DNA from 3 places in the Paenibacillus sp. JZ16 genome. Region 1 is predicted to be linked to each of the others. Evidence: riboswitches for the same ligand, from Rfam matches in the RefSeq annotation. Region 1 holds a riboswitch; each other region holds the start of a gene.
What was found. Region 1 has a riboswitch for thiamine pyrophosphate ahead of BJP58_RS09090 (YkoF family thiamine/hydroxymethylpyrimidine-binding protein). Riboswitches for the same ligand answer to the same signal wherever they lie in the genome.

Region 1 (5,233 bases):
CATAAGAATGAGTCCTCCTCAACAACATAGGATATATTTACCATGATTATAGCATCGACGGGCAAAACTAGATAGAACGAATTGACAAAAAGTGTTGGATTAGGTCGAAAGAACTGAAAATGAGGAAAGAGAGGGGATACGTAGCAAATATGCGAATCCCCACTTGATGCACAGATGTGAAAAGGTTCTATTTTACTGCCCGGAATAAGGCGGAAGCGAGATAATCGGTATTATCCAGAATCATGCGATCATGCTTGAACAGCGTTTCCCAGAGCGCAACATCGAACAGGAGTCCTTTATCGCGCTGTTCAAATGTATCCAGATGACGTGTCTGCTCTTCCTTTAACTGCTCATTGAAGTGATTGTACTCCAGAATTTCTTCCTGTTTAAACCCGCAAGCCAAGAGGGATTCCTCCCATTCTTCTCTCATCATCAGATTAGGTATTCCGAAGAATTCGAGCAGTTCCTGAAGCTTTGCTTCCGGCATGGGCTTATCTAGCAGTAATTCTCTGTCCAGCAGGACGCCTCCGCGATCCAGAACGCGGTAATATTCGGGCAGCGACTTCGAAGTATCCGTAAATACGGTAACAGACTCGGCCATGATCAGATCAAATTGATTGTCCTCGAAAGGCAATGCGCATACATCGGCTTGATGGAACTGCACGTCGATTTCCATCGCTTCGGCTCGTGCTCGTGCTTTTTTGATCATATTTTCGTTCAGATCAATAGCTGTCACTTGATACCCCATCTCCGAAAGATGGCATGCGGTTCTGCCAGTTCCGCACCCCACCTCCAGAATGCGGCTGCCCGGTTGAATGGGATAATTCTTCAGCATTCTGAGGGTTGCCTCGAATCCTCCCGGGTGGGCACTGCCCATGCCTAATTTAGAGAGCATATGAATGTAGTTCATCTCATCTATCCCTTCTTCCCTTGTCATCAACATGAGGGTAATCGTTTATTTACCATATGATTCAGGTACGTTTAGGGTTTTAGCTGAATTAGATATTTTGAGCCCTTTTTTCGGGAGGATCAGAGTCATAATGGAGGAAACGTCATGAGGATGGAACCGGTAGAGGCAGCGGAACGCGTCATTCAACACGATTATCCCGACTGTTTGCTTGCCGTGCTTGGCGGCAGCGCGAGCAGAGGCGAATATAATGAACAATCCGATTTGGACATTATGGTCCTTGAACGAGAGGGTCATGATTTCAGCAGGAGGACGATAGAGGCGCATGGATGGATCGCGGAAATCTTTATATTGTCTTTATCCTCCTATCGCGAATATTTTGACGAGGGAGTGATCGCGGCGAATCCGTCATTTCAGCGGATGATCGCAGAAGGGACGGTGTTGCGCCTTATGCCCGAGGGGGAAGAGGTGCGGACGGAAGCCCAAAGCGATTTGGATTACGGACCTCTGCCCTTGACGATAACCGATATTAACGACTACCGTTATGTGCTAACCGAGTACATGCTGGACTTGAAGAGTCCCCGAAGCGATGGTGAAAAATGGTTTACGGTGCACAAAATAGCCGCGATTCTCTGTGATTTTGTACTTAGGGTGAACCGGGAGTGGACGGGTGAAGGGAAAACGCTGTTCCGCCTGTTTAACCGCTTTGACACAATTTTAGGAGAGCGATTGGAAACAGCGCTCGCGGCGATGTATCGCCAAGATGATCCTTCTGTTCTAATGGCATTTACCGAGGAAATGCTCCGTCCGTACGGAGGGAAACTTCTCATCGGTTATGAGGAATAAAATATCGATGCCAATAGATAAAGAGAGGTACATTAGCCGTGACGCTAGCAAGGCGCGGTAAATACTATAATAGTGTGATTACATCACGGCATACTTTAAATCCAGGAGGGGATCTTCATGAGCGGAGTATATGGCGGCGGTGAATATGGCAATTCAGTAGGAATTATTTTGGTTCTCTTTATCCTGCTCGTAATCATCTTGAGTGCTTGGGTTTAAACCGTCAAGATTCTTGGCAGTAGTGACAGAAAAGCCCGGCGCATGCCGGGCTTTTGTCTGCCTCAATCGAACTCAATTCGATGCGGCTTTAACCGAGGGGCTGTGAGCGGACACCACTGCAGTCATGACCAGATGGCTGCTGTCGGATTGGATCGCATACAAAAACGCCTCTTCAAGAGACCCGAACACCCGGGATAAGGATCCGTCCAACCGGCTGGCGTAATGAACGCTTCCGGCGAACGTACCGGCTGCCTTCGCACGATTTACTTCACCGTAGATGACATCCATGTAGTTGTCCGTACCCATGGGGTAAAGAGCGAATTGGCAGGCAGTCTCCATATCGGCATGTTCTCCGATGTCGTTGTTCAAGCGGGTTGAATCCTCAGTCATATATACATCGGCGTCCGTATCTCCGGGGCAGCCAATGGAATAAGTGCCATTAAAAACAGTGTGCACGCCACTCGCCGCAGCATGGGCGAATATCGCTCTTGTAACATCAAAGACATGCTCTGCACGTCCACGAATACAAGTGCTCACATCGTCTGTCTGAATCCACACCTTTCCCGCATCCACAGATTGCAGAGCGCCCAGGATGACCTCCACAAACCGGTCTGTCATGGGAAATACCGAGAACCGGCATCCGACGATCCGGCTGGTTCCGCAAACAAGCTCATTCATTTTCATTTCCTCCCCATTATATAAGTCCACGCAAAAAAACCGCACCCCATGAAGAAGGTGCAGTTATGCCTACGAAAAGAAATAAACATAAATGCTACACTTCCCCACGCTAGTATGACCTAGATCGGGTGATAAGGGTTAACGGCAGCCCGCCGTCTCTCAGCACATGGCACCCCTAGTACAGCCAACATCTTATGTAGTTGGTTACCGCAAGATTTGCCCCGGAGCTTCATGTTATCGTAGAAGTTCGAGGGTTCTTACCTGTGTAATTGTATCGTTTTGCCATCGGTTTTTCAATCTTTGCCCATTATAAAAAAAACCGCCTGTCCCATTTGCAGGAACTTAGGGAGGCGGCTTTTTTCATCTGTTTGATTAGTTATATACTTTCACGCGATCTTCAAGCGGTGCAAATTCTTTTTCGCCTGGTTCAGCAACCGGCTTACCGAAAGGCATTTGAGCAATCAGCTTCCAGCTTTCCGGGACGTTCCATTCGGCTTTTACTTTTTCGTCGATCAGCGGGTTGTAGTGCTGCAGGGATGCGCCCAGACCTTCTGCTTCAAGGGATGTCCATACTACAAATTGCAGCATGCCGTTGGATTGGTTGGACCAAACCGGGAAATTGTCGGCATAAGCGGCAAAGCTTTGTTGCAGCCCGGCAATGACGTTATTGTCCTCGAAGAACAGTACCGTACCGTAACCAGCGCGGAATGAAGCCATTTTGTCGGCAGTGGATTTGAATGCTTCTTCATCGCCAACAACTTCCTTCAGGATGCCTTCCGTGATGTTCCACAGTTTATCGTGCTGTTCGCCAAGCAATACAACGACGCGTGCACTTTGGGAGTTGAAAGAAGACGGAGTATACTTAACCGCTTCGTTTACGATTTCCTGAATACGCTCGTCCGAGATAACGGATTCTTTGCTAATCCCGTAATAAGAACGGCGATTTTTGAGTGCAGCTGAAAAATCTTTAGACATTGAAAAAAAACCTCCTGGTGTAATCGAATTTGCATACGCCTGATTAGAAGATGTCCCTTACTACAAGCAAATATGCATTTTACGTTATTAGCCATAAAACCAATTATTATTCCACACTAACTTACGTTTAGTTAGAAATAATAATTCTGTTAGGATATTAATATAACTTAGAGGAATTGTCAACGACTTTATATAATTTTTCTTATCCATTTAATAAGAATTGAAACAGTCGTTTTTAGAGAAGTCTCATCATTGCAGAAGCTGCATTAAAGGGGGACTTAACCAAAGTGTGATTCTGTCCTGAGGATAAAAGCTATGTCTCCACCTAACTTCATATTATGAACAATTCATGAACAAAATATACTTGTATGAACAATTTAATTGATTTTGATTCTCAATTATACTTGTCGAGCCAGAATGAGGATGATATAATGCATATCAGAACGCGATTGATAATCAATCTCAATGAGAATAGTGACGAAAATTGCATGATCCCGGGTATTTAGAGACATACGCATAGAAGGAAGAGCCATGAAGATTAGATACTTATTTGCAGCCGTTGTGGTACTCTCGATAATCTCATTATTTATTGGAGTTAAGGATATCTCGCCACTGCAATTGTTCTCGATGACAGAACAACAACAGCATATTATGCTTGTCAGCCGGATTCCTAGGCTTGTCAGTCTCATATTGGCGGGTGTCAGCATGAGCATCTGCGGATTGATCATGCAGCAGCTCAGCCGCAATAAGTTCGTATCGCCCACCACGGCAGGTACGATGGACTCTGCCAGACTGGGGATATTGGTAGCCATGCTTGTCTTCACGACAAGCGGACCGCTTATCAAAATGCTTGTGGCATTTGTATTCGCTCTGGCAGGAACCTTTATCTTCATGAAGATACTGGATCGGATTAAGTTCAAGGATGCGATCTTCATCCCGCTCGTAGGGCTGATGTTCGGTAATATCGTCAGTTCGATCGCCACCTTCTTTGCATACAAATATGATCTTATTCAGAATATGTCCGCATGGCTCCAGGGTGATTTTTCCATGATCATGAAGGGCCAGTATGAAATGCTCTATCTTAGTATCCCGCTTGTGATTCTGGCGTATCTGTTCGCCAACAAGTTTACGGTGGCCGGAATGGGAGAGGAGTTTGCTACCAACCTGGGCCTTCACTACCGGAGAGTTGTGAATCTGGGACTGGTCATCGTGGCGCTGGTTACGGCTTCCGTCGTGCTGACGGTCGGCGTGATTCCGTTTCTTGGTCTGATCATACCTAATATTGTTAGTTTGTACTTAGGAGACCATTTGAAAAAAAGCCTTTCGCATACCGCGCTGCTGGGGGCCGGTTTCGTACTGTTCTGTGACATCCTGGGCCGGATCATTATTTATCCCTATGAAATTCCGATTAGTCTAACCGTGGGCGTACTCGGAAGCGGTATATTCATTTTCTTACTGATGAGGAGAAAGGCTTATGACTTATAAAGCCAAACTCGGCCTGTTGGCCGCAGCGGCAATCATCCTGGTGGCAGTCTTTCTGTTCATTGATCTTGGCGGCAATTGGGATTACGCGCTTCCGAGGAGAATCAAGAAGGTGCTTGCCATTATTCT
Region 2 (5,233 bases), 1.2 Mb from region 1:
ATCCATTTTGACGTGGCCGACCCGGTTCAACATATCCCTGCATCCTATCGCAAGCTGACGGAAACGATGGATTTCGAATATTTGCTCGCGCGCTACGTGCGTTTGTATCTGGACAAGCCCTATGGATCATTGGAGGAGGGGCAGCTTATTCTGAAACAGCTGATGATTCATCTGCTGCGTTCGGATCTCGCTGAGCCGGTGGTCAAAAAAGCAAGCAATCAGCTTTCCGAGGCGATCCATGAAATCGCGAATTACGTTCGCCAGCACCCGGGGGTTCCCCATCGGGTCGAGGATTTGGCGGCCAGAGCGGGGTTGTCCCCCGTTACTTCTCGATTAAGTTCAAGGAGCTGATCGGCACGCCGGTGCAGTCCTACATCATTCAGATGCGGATCGAGCGGGCGCAGCATCTGCTGCTTCATCAAGGGATGAACGTAACGGAGGTAGCCGACGCGCTGGGTTACCGGGATATATTCTTTTTCAGCCGGCAATTTAAGCAGTATACGGGCAAGAGCCCATCCGAGATTCGGTGATTTCCCGCTCTTCCATAACTTACCTGGCGGGTCGAAGGGCAAATGGGTTTCATAGCAAGCGATTTAGGGTAAAAACGACATACAGTTTCATTTTGAAGGGGGGAGAGAGGAATGAGCCCAAGAAGACGGGTGCGTGGACGTTTCTTTAGTCGCGGTGGCTGCGGTATTTTCAGAAATCGCTTGCGCCGCATGAAGACAACGACTCAGGATCATCAGAATGTGTGGTTTTAACGAGACCTAGGCCTACATACGGGGGACATTGAATCCCGTTATCATATACGCTTTTCTCTGGATGAACGCAAAAGGGAGCTAAATGGCTCCCTTTTTTTGATATGTTTTTTAGGGTCCCCGCAAAGTATTTGGAATAAGCAATCGGAGCATAGGCTCCACTTTGTGGGGCATTTTGTATTGGGGTCCCCGCAAAGTATTTGGAATAAGCATCGAAGCATAGGCTCCACTTTGTGGGGCTATTTAATGGATGTACATGGGAATAGGGAGTCTGTCTGATTACGTTGTAAAAGGGTGCATATACGAATAGGGACTCTGTTGGCATTGCGAAAATTTGTTATATTAGGGATATGTATAAAGCGCTAAACGCAGGGTTGTAATCGACCGGACAGGCAGTTCGGATAACGGAAGGGTGACGGGTGTGACGGAGAGAGCGGCATTGGCGGAGCAAGCGGTGATCCGGTGGTAACGGCGGGAGCAGGAAAGGTTGCGCTGATCACGGGCGCGTCGAGCGGGTTCGGACTGCTCATCAGCTTGGAGCTGGCAAAAGCGGGCTATGACGTGGCAGCGGGTCTGCGCAGGCCGGAGGCGGCTGCAGAGCTGATGACCCGAGCCGAACAAGCAGACGTTGTCAAACGCATTCACGTATTCCAGCTGGATATATGCTTGGAGGAACAAGTCAAGGCTGCTGCTTGGGAGTTAGAGCAGAAGTTCGGCCGCTTGGACGTGCTGGTGAACAACGCCGGCGAAGCGGTAGGCGGCATGGTGGAGGAAGTACCGCTCAGCGACTGGCGCAAGCAGTTGGAGACGAATTTTTTCGGGACCGTATCGGTAACGCAGCATATGCTCCCGCTGCTGCGCAAGACCGGACGATCCAAAATCATTCTCATGAGCAGCATTAGCGGCGTGGTCGGCTTTCCGGGTTATGGTCCCTATGCGGCATCCAAATTTGCGCTGGAGGGGTTTGGTGAGAGCCTGTCCATGGAGTTGATGCCCTTTGGCATCGATGTCGTACTGATCCAGCCCGGTGCCTATGGCACGCCGATCTGGAATAAAAGTTTTGGGGAGCTTACGGTAAAGGAAGGATCACCCTACAGCGGTCTGCTGAAGGGCGTGCTGGACTATTCCGAGCGGACAGCCAGGGGAAGCGGGGATCCGCAGGAGGTAGCCAGGCTTGTGGCAAACATTGCGTCCATGTCCAAACCGAGGTTCCGCTATACGCTGCCCCGAGGTACGCGGCTGACCGCATGGATCAAGGGCGTGCTGCCGGATCGGCTGTTTCAGCGGATCGTTTATCGGATGCTGGACAGGCGTTAATCATTCATGCAGCGAATGATTCATGGCCTTAACTTGTCATGCGATGCTTGGTGAAGCTTGGTAAGGTGAATGGCGTTACCCTTTTCTGGTTGGGGACGGGTGTGGTGTAGCAAACCAAGCAGCTCTCCCATCTTCACCTTGGAGCCGGGTTCCAGGTCACCGCGCGGAGTAAACGTGCCGTTCTCTGTCAGAAGCACGACGGTAGAGCCGAATTCAAAGTACGCGAGTTCATCGCCGATCTCGTATTTCTTCACGTTCTCGTCAGCATAACGGATGCTGCTCACGTTCATGGCTCCGACCTTCACGACGGCAACTTCGCCGAACTCATGCGCAATATAGGTAATGAGGCGCTCATTACGGCTGAGCACGTGCCGGATATGGGTCATCGCAAAATCGTTCACGGGGTAAACGCGTCCCTTTAGATGCTCGCTTTCCGCCTGAACACCGGTTACCGGGGAATGAATGCGATGATAATCGGTTGGGCTTAAATACAATACAAATGCGTAACCGTTGATGTAATTTTCCATTCTCGGTGATTTGGCGAGCAGCTCGCTCAGGGTATAATCCTGTCCCTTGACGCTCAGAATGGTGCCGGCATTAACGGCGCACATTGCCGAAATCGTGGCATCGACGGGGCTTACCATGGCATCGGCGGTGTCGTCTATGGCGCGCAGGCCTATTTTTAACCGGCGGGAAAAGAATTCGTTCAGTGAGCGGTATTCGTGGATTTCTTTCTCCGCTTCATGCGCCGGAATTTGATAAATTCGTATGAATGCAGGTATTAGATGACGGCTCAGCCGGCTGTGGGAACAATGCCCCATGATTCGGGACAGCCACTTGCGGGAGGACAGCTCAGTCATCAGACGCAGCAATTGTTTAGCCATGTCATTCTCCTTTGTGCATAGGTGTCAGCAATAAACGTTGGTGGAAAAGCCAATCACTCTGATATTGACATAGAATGAGCTGGAAATCAATAAATAGCCATTTTTGAAAAAAGGTTCTTGCTAATTGGAGAACGAATGTGTATTTTAAGATTAACATGAAACCGAATAGGGAATACGGGGGCTTGAGTGAATCAGGCTGAGATTGCAGCTGTTATCCGCTGTTGACCGTTAATCTGAACTGGGTAATGCCAGCGTAGAGAATATCCGACCCTGCCTACATAGGGCCTATTTTTCCGTCTGCGCGTTTTCCAGACGGTTTTTTGTTGTGTTTATACAAAAATAGAGGTGGAGAGGGGAATGTGTGGTTATGGGAACATCTATGCAAGAGAAGTTGGGGGTTCAGCCCCGAAAAGGGCTGCGGTTAAGCGATATTTTGGTGACGGTGTTGGTATCGCTGGTGCTTGGCGTCATTTATCACTTCTGGGGTTCGGTTTACAATCTGTTAAAACCGCTGTTCTTTGAAGCGGATGAGTTGTTATACGGAATGTGGTTCGCTGCAGCCACGCTTGCTTACTTGCTAATCCGTAAGCCGGGAGTGGCCATCATTGCGGAAGTGGCGGCTGCCCACGTGGAAGTGCTGTTTGGCAGCGGCTGGGGATTGACTCTGCTGCTGTATGGCCTCATTCAAGGACTTGGGGCAGAATTGGTATTCGCGGCGTTCCGTTATCGGAGCACCTCGGCGTGGACGCTGGCGATTGCCGGAGCAGGCGCAGCCATCGGATCGATGATCATGGACTTCTATTACAGCTATACCGATGACCTGCAGACGTGGATGTTCCTGGCCAAATACGGTATGCGGGTACTCAGCGGTGCCGTCATTGCAGGCCTGCTCATGCTCTTGCTGGCTAAAGCCTTGGACCGCACGGGCGTCACATCCCTGCTGCGTCCTGCGTCGAAGAAGGATTACGAAGCACTGGATGATCCGCGCCATGTCTAATGCCACGGTTAGCCTGGTTCCGGCTCAGTCCGCTGAGATGGTTTCGGAACCGGCCGTGTATGTGGAGGGATTGCGTCTGAAGTATCCGGGCGAGGAGCGACTGATGTTCAAAGACCTCTCTTTCTCGGCTGTCCGCGGGGAGAAGGTGCTGCTGCTCGGTCCGAGCGGCTGCGGCAAATCCACGCTGCTGCAGGTGCTTAGCGGGATGATTCCCCGCGCAACGGAGGTGCCGATGAAATGCGAGTCGCAGCTGGTTCCGCGCTCTTGGGGGTATGTATTTCAAGATCCGGATACCCAGTTCTGCATGCCGTACGTGGATGAAGAGCTGGCTTTCGTACTGGAAAATCTAAGTGTCCCGCGCGATGAGATGAAGGAGCGGATGCAAGCGGCCCTCCGCGAGGTGGGTCTTGATCTTGAGGAGCTTCATATGCCGATCGGGCATTTGTCCCAAGGCATGAAGCAAAGGTTAGCGCTGGCTTCGGCTCTGCTGCTGGAGCCGGAGGTGCTGTTCCTTGACGAGCCATCTGCCTTGCTCGACCCGGAAGGAAGGGAGCAAATCTGGTCGGCGGTGAAGGCCGTATCGGAAGGGCGGACACTGATCATCGTGGAGCACCGGATCGAAGAAATGGCCAGATACGTGGATCGTGTCGTGCTGTTCAGCCCGGATGGCGTGATTCTGGGCGAAGGTCCTCCGGCAGCGATATTCGCAGAATTCGAGCGGGAACTCCAAGCCTATGGAATCTGGTATCCCGGCGTATGGGAAGATTATGCGCAGACCCGGGCGGGCAGAGAGCTGTTTGCTCCGGTTGATGCGCTTGGCGATGAGCGCGGTAATCTCCTGCATGAGGCTGCTCCGCCGTATGCTCAACGTGGGGAGTCTGTCATTCAACTGGCGAATTTCAGGGGAATGAGATGGGATAAACCGGTCATCAACCTCCCTTCGGCCGAGGTGTTTCCGGGACAATTCATTGCGGTGGTAGGGCCGAACGGAGCAGGTAAAAGCTCGCTGCTGCTCAGTTTGATGGGGCTGCTTCGCGCCGAAGGGACCTATATGCTCTGCGGGGAAGAGGTCATTCAAGGCAAACGCAGGAAGGTGCGGAAGAAGAGAGAGCAGCAGCTGCGCCAAATCGGATTCGTGTTTCAGAATCCGGAGCTTCAATTCCTGACGGAGCGCATCGGCGATGAGGTGGTTTACTCGCTGCTGGTGGATCATGTGCCGCCGGAGGAAGCGAAGGCGCAGGCCGAGCGCTGTCTTGAACGTTTTGGATTGAATGGCT
Region 3 (5,233 bases), 3.1 Mb from region 1:
ATGTTTTCCCGGCGCGGGCGGGAGAAAGGGACTTCTACCCGTTTCAAGATGGTTCCGGGCCGTGCTGATAGGATATAGATACTGTCCGAGAGGAGCAGCGCCTCCTCGATATGATGGGTAATCATCAGCACCGAACGGCGCGTATCCTCCCAGATATCGAGCAGCCAGCGCTGCATATCGCTGCGCGTTAACGCATCCAATGCACTGAACGGTTCGTCCAGGCACATAACTTCCTGCGGACTCATCAGTGCGCGAAGAAAAGCCGCCCGCTGCTGCATTCCGCCAGAGAGGGTGTGCGGATAGGCCTTTTCGAAGCCGCTGAGTCCGGCGCGTTCCATCCAGCTGCGGGCATGTTCCCTGGCAGCGGCTTTCGAGGTGCCTCTCAGCTCCTCGGGAAGGAGCACATTGTCCTCCACCGTACGCCAAGGGAATAGGGCCGGCTGTTGAGGCATATAGGCGATGCGGCCTTTTTCCCCGGTCACGTCCTGACCGTCCATGAGGACAGAGCCTGCATCCGGAGCTGTTAACCCCCCAATGATATGGAAGAGGGTGCTCTTTCCGCTGCCTGAGGGACCGATTAAGGAGACGAATTCCCCGGGTTGTACTTGAAGCGAAAGGCCATCCAGCACATGCACTTCGCTGCGCCGGTCGCGGAAGGTTTTTCGAAGGCTGCGAACCTCGAGGGCAGGTGCGGTTGAGACCGACGCAGCCGACGGGTCAGCCCCGTCCTGGACCGTCAGGGGTACTTGATGTGTCATATCGACAAATGGCCTCCTATCATATAAGATTCGTTACGTCTATTCACGGGGACTCAACCTTTTCGATTCCAGCGGATGAGCCGCTTCTCCAGCAGAGTGATCAGCAGCACCATCAGCAGGCTGAGCAGGACGATGACCAGGATGGCAACAAACACCCGATCCGTGCGGTAGCCGGATTTTTGCAGCATCATGTAGTAACCGATTCCCCGGTCCGAGCCGATCCATTCCCCGATAACCGCACCCATGACCGAATAGGTGGCCGCAATTCGAATCCCGGAGAAGATGGAGGGAAGGGCATGCGGCAGCTCCAGCTTTCTGAAAATTTGCCAAGAGGTAGCCCCCGCCATCTGCATGTAATTCATCATGGTTCGGTCAGTACGGGCCAGTCCGTCCAAGGCCGCAACAGCGACGGGGAAGAAGCAGACCAGCGTAATCACGATAACCTTGGGCAGCATGCCGAAGCCGAACCAAATCATGAGAAGCGGGGCTAGGGCGATTGTCGGCACATTCTGGCTAAGAATAAGAAGTGGATAAAGAGCGGTTTTGAGAAAAGGCACCATGTGCAGTGCCAGCGAGATGACTAGGCCAATCGCCGTACCGATCATAAATCCGACCAAGGTTAATTGCAGGGTGGCCGCTGTATGCTGGAAGAGACCGGAAGCTCCGGTAACGGCCTCATGCCCGATGGCCGTCGGCGCAGGCAGAATAAAAGGTTCAATGTCGAATATAGATACTGCGGCCTGCCATACCACCAAAAAGAAGAGGACCGCCACAACGGGCGGCCAAACCGAACTCCACCAGCTTCTCATGGACGGTATTTCTCAGTCAGCTTATCCATGCTGATGCCGCTGGGATGATGGGCGATTTTGACTTGGGATATGATGCTGGGACTTCCCGCATTCACCAGCGCTTCATGCATGCGCTCCACGATCTTGAGCAGCTCGGCGAGCTCTCCTTCCATGGTCGTTTCGAGTGCATGAACCTCGTATTTCACGCCTGATTCCTGAATGACCTTAATCGCTTCATCTACATAAGGGATGCTGTCGGCCCCGTTTGGCGTTCTCGGTATCACTTGAATGCTCAAAAGTGTATTCGCCATGTAAACTCATCCTTTCGTGCAAGCTATAATGTATTGGAAGAAAGGCAGCCTTTTGCAAAGGCCGACTTTCTTCTTATTAAATAAAAATAACCTTATGGCTGCTCCGGTAAAAAATCATTGGTGAATGCGCGGTCCGCGTCAAGTTCCTTCTCCAGCAGCTTACGCTCAAACATCCAGTCTGCATATCCCGACCATACTTCGGCTTTCTGTTCGCCCCAGCGGGATGCATCATCCTGATAACGGGGGCTCAGCCATTTCTGGCTGGCGAGAACCAGTTCGGCATCGAGGTCAGGAACCGCCTTCGTAAGCAGAGCTGCCGCATCTTCAGGATGTTGAATCGCATAGTCATATCCTTTTGAAGTCGCCCGCATGAACGCTTTGATAAGCTCGGGGTCTTCCTGGATCAGCTTCTCGTTCGTCACGATCACTGGTGTGTAATAATCAAGCTGCTCGGAGTAGTCCTTCACATAAATCATGTCAAGCGGTTCATTGCGAAGCTCGGCTTCAATCCCCGTCCAAGCATAGAAGATCCAGGCAAAATCAATGTCGCGTTTGACGGCCGTAAAATAATCGGCATCGCCCATATTGACCATATTCACCTTGCTGACATCGGCGCCATCGATCTCCATGATGGATTTCATGACGGCCTCCTCCACAGGCGAGCCCCAGCCGCCATAGGATTTTCCTTCAAAATCGCCTGCCTTCACGATGCCTTTGTCCTTGGGGGCGGCAAAGCCGGACGTATTATGCTGAATGATCGCTGCAATGGAAACGAGCGGCAAGCCTTGGGTTCTGGCCAGCGTTACGCCTTCCTGATAACTGATGCCAAACGGCACGTTTCCGGATGCGACCAGCGTATCCGTTCCGCCTGCTCCCGGCTGGACGATCTGGACATTAAGCCCTTCTTCCTCATAATACCCAAGCTCCTTCGCTGCATACAGGCCGGTGTGATTCGTATTGGCGGACCAATCGAGCATCAGCTGCACGTCACGGAGTTTCCCGGAAGTCTGACTGCCTTCGCCTTCGGCACCTGTCTTTTTGTTCTGTCCGCTTGTGCCGCATCCGGACGCGACCATCAGCAGGACGCAAGCGAGAAGCAGCGGAATCCATCTTCCCTTCTTCATCGTTTCTTCTCTCCTTTAAGTTCTCTTTCTATTACCTCGCAACTCCACAAAAAAACGCCCTGATGATATCAGGACGCATGACGGCGTAAGTGTATACCACGGCAAATAAATAGCTGCCGCAAACATGGGCTTCCTACGCTGGCATTACCCAGATCAGGTGTAAGGGTCAGTATCATATCGGATACACTCTCAGCCGGCTATATCCCAGCTCCCCCGGTATTTATGAAGTTTTGATCATTACATCCGCTATTATAGTCCTAACACACCAGACCTGTCTAGTTCGAAGGAGCGCGAACGAGGCAGGTCTTTGCTCAGAACACTTGCCATGGGAAGGATTAATTAATCCTATGAACCTTTCACGGAATAAAGGATTTGAATAAGGCTTCTATATTGAGGTTAGCGCTGGAAGAACTCAATCCATTCCCCTTCGGGACCATGCACGAAGAAATAACGGAAACCATTCGGGAGCGTCACGATCTCCTCGTCCAAGTGAGGAACGTCAAGTCCTTGAACCCGGGCATATTCCTCTTCAATGTTATCCGTGCTGACTGCAAAATGATGAACGGTGCCCTCCGCTGGCAGCGTGTCGCTGTATCCCTGAATAAGCTCGACTTCCGTCTCGTTGCTGCCGTTAAATCCGAGGAACGCCAGCTGGATGACGCCATTCGTATGGGTCAGGCGATCCTTTAGTTCTAGTCCGACTACGGATGTATAGAAGGCGATTGTAGCTTCTAGGTCCCGGACAACAATACCAACATGATCTAATCGTTTCTGTGACATGGTTCAACACCCTTTCCGATCCATATGAGATATGACTGAAATATTATCACATAATCCCTATACGTCAAGTGGGAGTTGTGTTCATGCAGGGCTGATACAGATGATTTTTCTTTCATTTCCTCATCTTTACTTTTGGGTGGGTAAAAAGTATCGTGAGAAATAGAAAGATTAATTCAAAAGACCTAACATATGAAAGTGATCCAGCTTACCCTTTGGCCGAGGAGGAATGCTTATGAGTCCAACTCCAGCAGATCATCTGTGGATTCGACTCGCCATGATATATGCATTCATTCAGATCATGATTGCTCTGTGGATGCCTGTGGCTTTATCGCTTCAGCGTGTTCTAGTCATTATTCCTCCTGCAGCCGCCTCCGTTTATTTAATGCGGATTAGTCGGCGTTATGAGGTTCATCTTCGCAGGTTTTGGCTTATTGTGAGTCTCGGATTAATGGGGGATGCAGCGGCACGAATCATTCACGCTTGTTATGTTTGGTTTGAAAAAGAGAGCGCTTTCTCGCCGATCCTAACCCACTTATTCTGGGGACTTGAACTCATTCTGTTCGCAAGTTCTCTCATTTATTTATTCCGGCATGTTCAAGGTTCGTTTCGGGGGCTCCGGTTTATGCTGGATATCGTGATTGTTGGCATAGCCGTCATGACAGTAGGGTGGGAATATTTCATCAAGCCTGAGCTTCAGGGTCTGGCCCATGAGGCAGTATGGGGAAACCTTTGGGTGGACATGCTGTATCCCCTGTGCGCAATGGTACTTATTTTTTTTACGCTGGTGTTGTATTTTAATACCGGACTGTTAGGGAAAAGGGCGGCCATTCTGTTATGTCTAGGCGGAAGCGCATATATTGCCGGAGATGTCCTGTACATCTATCTCGTTGATCTGATGGGTATCGAGGTTCGTTCCTATCTGTATCCACTCTATACGATATCGGTATTATTCATTAGTTTCGCAGGTGGGCAGTCCGCTCCTAATTCCCGTAAACCATCCGTTGGCGAGCGGGAGCCGCGTTCAGTCGGAAACCTGATCGTAAGGTACCTGCTTCCCTACAGCGTGCTTGGCGGGATGTTTGCCCTTATGGCGCAGCGGTTTGGAGGGTGGACTGGACTGTTTACCGGCCTATCCCTGTGCGTGATCCTGATTCTGTTCAGGCAGATTTTAATCCAGTTCGAGAACGATCGCTTGTTTGACCGACTGCATGAGAGTCTGATGCAGAGTGAAGCCCTGGCACATCGTGATGATCTTACGGGGCTGTATAATCGCCGTTATTTTAATGCAAGGCTGGCGAGTTCGCTGAAGGAGGCGGACCTCGCAGCTTCCCGTGTAGGCTTGCTGTATATGGATATGAACCGTTTCAAACGAGTCAATGACCGATACGGCCACCGTGCCGGCGATTTGTTGATACGAAAGGTTGCAGACCGGCTTCAATCTCTTGAATCCAAGGGAGTTTTGGTTTCCCGTT

Region 2: another riboswitch for thiamine pyrophosphate. It lies ahead of BJP58_RS14820 (ECF transporter S component); the one in region 1 lies ahead of BJP58_RS09090 (YkoF family thiamine/hydroxymethylpyrimidine-binding protein).
Region 3: another riboswitch for thiamine pyrophosphate. It lies ahead of BJP58_RS22930 (ABC transporter substrate-binding protein); the one in region 1 lies ahead of BJP58_RS09090 (YkoF family thiamine/hydroxymethylpyrimidine-binding protein).

What each region holds. Positions count from the first base shown of each region.
Region 1 covers NZ_CP017659.1:2,027,878-2,033,110, reverse strand. Annotated here, with positions in the region: gene BJP58_RS09110 (methyl-accepting chemotaxis protein) at 1-3, opposite strand, end outside; gene BJP58_RS09105 (class I SAM-dependent methyltransferase) at 188-895, opposite strand; gene BJP58_RS09100 (nucleotidyltransferase domain-containing protein) at 1,055-1,753, shown strand; gene BJP58_RS09095 (YjcZ family sporulation protein) at 1,871-1,969, shown strand; gene BJP58_RS09090 (YkoF family thiamine/hydroxymethylpyrimidine-binding protein) at 2,042-2,647, opposite strand; TPP riboswitch at 2,732-2,834, opposite strand; gene BJP58_RS09085 (nitroreductase family protein) at 3,020-3,622, opposite strand; gene BJP58_RS09080 (ABC transporter permease) at 4,154-5,107, shown strand; gene BJP58_RS09075 (iron chelate uptake ABC transporter family permease subunit) at 5,097-5,233, shown strand, end outside.
Region 2 covers NZ_CP017659.1:3,261,323-3,266,555, reverse strand. Annotated here, with positions in the region: partial or broken gene BJP58_RS14835 (helix-turn-helix domain-containing protein) at 1-530, shown strand, start outside; gene BJP58_RS14830 (SDR family oxidoreductase) at 1,221-2,075, shown strand; gene asd (archaetidylserine decarboxylase) at 2,096-2,959, opposite strand; TPP riboswitch at 3,124-3,236, shown strand; gene BJP58_RS14820 (ECF transporter S component) at 3,327-3,956, shown strand; gene BJP58_RS14815 (ABC transporter ATP-binding protein) at 3,949-5,233, shown strand, end outside.
Region 3 covers NZ_CP017659.1:5,089,441-5,094,673, forward strand. Annotated here, with positions in the region: gene BJP58_RS22915 (ABC transporter ATP-binding protein) at 1-758, opposite strand, end outside; gene BJP58_RS22920 (ABC transporter permease) at 812-1,567, opposite strand; gene BJP58_RS22925 (MTH1187 family thiamine-binding protein) at 1,564-1,857, opposite strand; gene BJP58_RS22930 (ABC transporter substrate-binding protein) at 1,950-2,981, opposite strand; TPP riboswitch at 3,095-3,206, opposite strand; gene BJP58_RS22935 (VOC family protein) at 3,378-3,761, opposite strand; gene BJP58_RS22940 (GGDEF domain-containing protein) at 3,994-5,233, shown strand, end outside.